Regions from separate parts of the Streptomyces sp. NPDC059852 genome, predicted to be linked through region 1. Evidence: riboswitches for the same ligand, from Rfam matches in the RefSeq annotation. Region 1 holds a riboswitch; the other holds the start of a gene.

Region 1 (2,386 bases):
CGTCGTGATCGCCGGGGCCGGGGCCAAGGTCGTCAAGCACGGCAACCGCGCCTCGTCCTCCGCGAGCGGCTCCTCCGACGTGCTGGAGAAGCTGGGGATCAACCTGGACCTGTCCCCCGAAGGGGTGGCCCGGGTGGTCGACGAGGCCGGGATCACCTTCTGCTTCGCGGCCAGGTTCCACCCCTCGATGCGGTTCGTCGGCGGGGTCCGCCGGGACCTCGGCATCCCGACGTCGTTCAACCTGCTCGGCCCGCTCACCAACCCGGCGCGGGTCGGCGCCTCGGCCGTCGGCTGCTTCGACACACGGATGGCGGGGCTGATCGCCGGTGTCCTCGCCGAGCGGGGCTCCTCCGCGCTCGTGTTCCGCGGCGACGACGGCCTCGACGAGCTGACGACGACGGCGACCTCCCGGGTGTGGGTGGTGCGCGACGGCGCGGTCCGTGAGGAGGGCTTCGACCCGCGGGACGTCGGCATCGAGCTGGTGCCGGTGGAGGCCCTGCGCGGCGCCGACGCCTCCTACAACGCGGAGGTGGCCCGGCGACTGCTGGAGGGGGAGGCCGGGCCGGTGCGGGACGCCGTCCTGCTCAATTCGGCCGCCGCGCTGGTCGCCCTGGAGCCCACGGACGCTCCGCTGACCGAGCAGATCCGGCTCGGCATGGCGAAGGCCGCCGAGTCCATCGACTCCGGCGCGGCCAAGCGGACGCTGGAGCGCTGGGTGGCCGCCAGCAACGCCTGACGCACGAGACGCCGTCCCGCGATCCGGACATGGGTTGCGGGACGGCGATCATCTCGCGTACGTTCCCGTACCAGGTCATGAGTGACAGTCATGAGGCCCCGGCCGACTGTCCGGCAACCCTCCGTCCGTGGCGGGGTGCCCCGGGTGAAGACCAGGCCGCAGGCAGCGAGGTCTGCGGCAAGCGCGGATCCCTCACGATTCCAGGGATCCTGGTCGTCGAGGAGTCTCCCGTGAGCAAGCGAATGCGATAGGGCCGCCGAGCCCCGCCTCCGCACACCCTTCTTCACTTTCACTTCTTCTCTCACGGGAGTTCCGTCATGTCCGTCTCCAGTGCTGCCTCCGTCCAGGACGTCTGTTCCCCGCTGCCCGTTCTGGGCGGCGATGTCACCGTCCCGCTCGTCACCGGCGGCGAGGTCACCTACGCCGCCCTCGACTACGCCGCCAGCGCCCCCGCCCTCCAGCGCGTCTGGGACGACGTGGCCGCCTACGCGCCGTACTACGGCAGCGTCCACCGGGGCGCCGGGTACCTCTCGCAGCTCTCCACCGATCTGTTCGAGAACGCCCGCCGGACCGTCGCCGAGTTCCTCGGCTGCCGCGACGACGACCAGGTCGTCTTCACGCGCTCCACCACCGACTCGCTCAACCTGCTCGCCGCCGCGCTCCCGGCCGGCTGCCGGGTCTTCGTCTTCGAGACCGAGCACCACGCCTCCCTGCTGCCGTGGCGCGACGCCCAGGTCACCTACCTCGACGCGCCCCGCACCCCCGGCGAGGCCGTACGGACCCTGGAGCGGGCCCTGGCCGACCGCGACCCCTACGGTCCCGCCCTCGTCTGTGTCACCGGCGCCTCCAACGTCACCGGCGAGCTGTGGCCCGTACAGGAGCTGGCGGCGGCCGCGCACGCGCACGGCGCCCGGATCGTGCTCGACGCCGCGCAGCTCGCCCCGCACCACCCGGTGAGCGTCCGCGACCTGGACGTCGACTGGGTCGCCTTCTCCGGGCACAAGCTGTACGCCCCGTTCGGCTCCGGCGTGCTCGCGGGCCGCTCCGACTGGCTGCGGGAGGCGGAGCCGTACCTCGCGGGCGGCGGCGCCAGCCGCTCGGTGACCCGGCGCGAGGACGGGGGCGTGGACGTCGAGTGGCACGACGGCGCCGCCCGGCACGAGGCAGGCTCCCCGAACGTCATCGGCGCCTACGCCGTCGCCTCCGCCTGCAAGGCGCTCACCGAGGCCGGCTTCGACAGCCTGGTCGCCCGGGAGCGGTACCTGATCGAGAAGGTGCGGGCAGGCCTCGCCGAGGTGCCCGAGGTGCGCGTGCTGTCGCTGTTCGGCGACGACGCCCCGCGCGTCGGCGTGATCTCCTTCGTCGTGGAGGGCTGGAACAGCTCCCACTTCGCCGCCGCCCTGTCCGCCGAGTACGGCATCGGCGTCCGCGACGGCCTGTTCTGCGCCCACCCGCTGGTGCGGACCCTGCTGGGCGGCGACCCGCAGAGCCAGGGGGAGTGCGGCGCCCCGGAGGCGGCGCCGGGCGAGAAGTCCCTCAACGCGATCCGGGTCAGCTTCGGCGCCGGAACGCCGGACGAGCACGTCGAGCGGTTCGTCACGGCCGTGCGGGAGCTGGTGACGGACGGCGCCCGGTGGAAGTACCGGACCG
Region 2 (2,386 bases), on a different contig from region 1:
CCGCGATCTCCACCATGGGCGGCCGTTCCTCGGTGTCCACCGAGTACGTCCGTGGCTCGAAACCGTCCTGGCCGCGCTCGAACTGGGTCAGCGCCGGGCGCACCAGATGCCCGCGCGCCAGCCGCAGCTGGGCGGTGCGGTAGATCGCCGCGGACATGCGCCCCAGCGCCTGCCCGTCCTGGTGCCGGTGCTTGCGCACCCCGACGTCCACCTGCGCGAGGGCGTCCAGGCCCACCAGATGCAGGGCGTCCACCAGCATGCCCAGCTCGACGCCGTACCCGACCGGGAAGGGCAGCTGCTCAAGGAGGCTGCGCCGGGCCGCGTACTCGCCGCCGAGCGGCTGCACGAATCCGGCCAGCTGCGGCCAGTGCATGTTCAGCAGGGGGCGGGCCATCAGCTCGGTGACCCGGCCGCCCTGCCCGGACGCGCCGCCGAGCGGGCGGTCGTACATCGCCTTGACCAGGTCGACGCCGGGGTCGGTGAGCAGCGGGCCGACGATGCCGAGGACGAAGTCGGAGGAGAATTCCCGCAGGTCGGCGTCGACGAAGCAGACGATGTCCCCGCCCGTCACCAGCAGCGAGCGCCACAGCACCTCGCCCTTGCCGGGCACGGCGGGGATGCGGGGCAGGATGTCGTCGCGGTGGACGACCCGCGCCCCGGCCGCCGCGGCGACCTGGGCGGTGCGGTCGGTGGACCCGGAGTCGACGACGACGATCTCGTCGACCAGCGGCACCTGGTGCACGAGGTCGTGGGCGATGATCGCGACGATGTCGCCGACCGTCTCCTCCTCGTTGAGGGCGGGCAGGACGACCGAGACCGACTGGCCCGAGCGCTGCTTGGCGGCCAGCACATGGTGCAGCGGACGGTCGGCCAGGGACCAGGAGCGGCTGATCAGCCAGCGCTCGACTTCTTCCAGCACGGTCGGCGGCTCCTCACTGTCGCATTCTGTCGAACTGACGAATCGGTCGAACGACCTCGGTGATCCATCTCGCGGTTCGGACTGCTCTCTCAACTGTCCTGGCCTTCGGTTACAGTCTTGAACAACGCGAGTGACCATCGCATGTCAGGGTCGCCCGGCGTTCACAACCGCAGGACAACCGCATACCGCTCATCCAGAGGGGCAGAGGGACACGGCCCGATGAAGCCCCGGCAACCCTCCAGTCGGTTCTCGTAGATCAGCGTCGATCGTCACCGTTGATCGTCTCCGCGAGGCTCCCGGCTAGGGAAGGTGCCAAATCCGTCTCACGGCGAGATGCGTCGTGAGGAAGATGAGGAGAAAGGGCCTCGCCTCACATGGCTGTGCAGACTGTTGCAAGCAGCACCGACTCCACCGTAGACCTCGGTCCCGCCGCCGCGCTGTCCTGTCGCGAGTGCGGCCACCGGGTCCCGCTCGGCCCGGTCTTCGCCTGCGAGGAGTGTTTCGGCCCGCTGGAGATCGCCTACGACTTCTCGGGCTACGACACCGAGAAGCTCCGTCAGAGCATCGAGGCGGGCCCCGCGAACATCTGGCGCTACGCGCCCCTGCTGCCCGTCCCGGCCGACGTGGCGGACAAGCCGAACATCAACCCCGGCTGGACCAAGCTCGTCAAGGCCGACAACCTCGCCCGCGAACTGGGCGTCACCGGCGGCCTGTACGTCAAGGACGACTCCGGCAACCCGACGCACAGCTTCAAGGACCGCGTGGTCGCGCAGGCCCTGGAGGCCGCGCGCGCCTTCGGCTTCACCACCCTGTCCTGCTCGTCGACCGGCAACCTCGCCGGCGCGGTGGGCGCCGCCGCGGCCCGCGCCGGCTTCCGCTCGTGCGTGTTCATCCCGCACGACCTGGAGCAGGGCAAGGTCGTCATGGCCGCGGTCTACGGCGGCGAGCTCGTCGGCATCGAGGGCAACTACGACGACGTGAACCGTTTCTGCTCCGAGCTGATCGGCGACCCCGCCGGCGAGGGCTGGGGCTTCGTGAACGTCAACCTGCGGCCGTACTACGCCGAGGGCTCCAAGACGCTCGCGTACGAGATCTGCGAGCAGCTCGGCTGGCGGCTGCCGGACCAGCTCGTCGTGCCGATCGCCTCCGGCTCGCAGCTCACGAAGATCGACAAGGGGCTCCAGGAGCTGATCAAGCTCGGCCTGGTCGAGGACAAGCCGTACAAGATCTTCGGCGCCCAGGCCGAGGGCTGCTCGCCGGTGTCCACCGCCTTCAAGGCCGGTCACGACGTGGTCCGCCCGCAGAAGCCGGACACCATCGCCAAGTCGCTCGCCATCGGCAACCCGGCCGACGGCCCCTACGTCCTGGACATCGCCCGCCGCACGGGCGGCGCGGTGGAGGACGTGACGGACGCCGAGATCGTCGCGGCGATCAAGCTGCTCGCGCGGACCGAGGGCGTCTTCGCCG

Evidence for each region. Region 1 has a riboswitch for S-adenosylmethionine ahead of ACFV46_RS31565 (aminotransferase class V-fold PLP-dependent enzyme). Riboswitches for the same ligand answer to the same signal wherever they lie in the genome.
Region 2: another riboswitch for S-adenosylmethionine. It lies ahead of thrC (threonine synthase); the one in region 1 lies ahead of ACFV46_RS31565 (aminotransferase class V-fold PLP-dependent enzyme).

The regions. Positions count from the first base shown of each region.
Region 1 is NZ_JBHWJK010000037.1:43,028-45,413, reverse strand. Features, by position in the region: gene trpD (anthranilate phosphoribosyltransferase) at 1-736, shown strand, start outside; SAM riboswitch class IV at 810-926, shown strand; gene ACFV46_RS31565 (aminotransferase class V-fold PLP-dependent enzyme) at 1,054-2,386, shown strand, end outside.
Region 2 is NZ_JBHWJK010000003.1:375,856-378,241, reverse strand. Features, by position in the region: gene ACFV46_RS06060 (glucosyl-3-phosphoglycerate synthase) at 1-919, opposite strand, end outside; SAM riboswitch class I at 1,106-1,275, shown strand; gene thrC (threonine synthase) at 1,294-2,386, shown strand, end outside.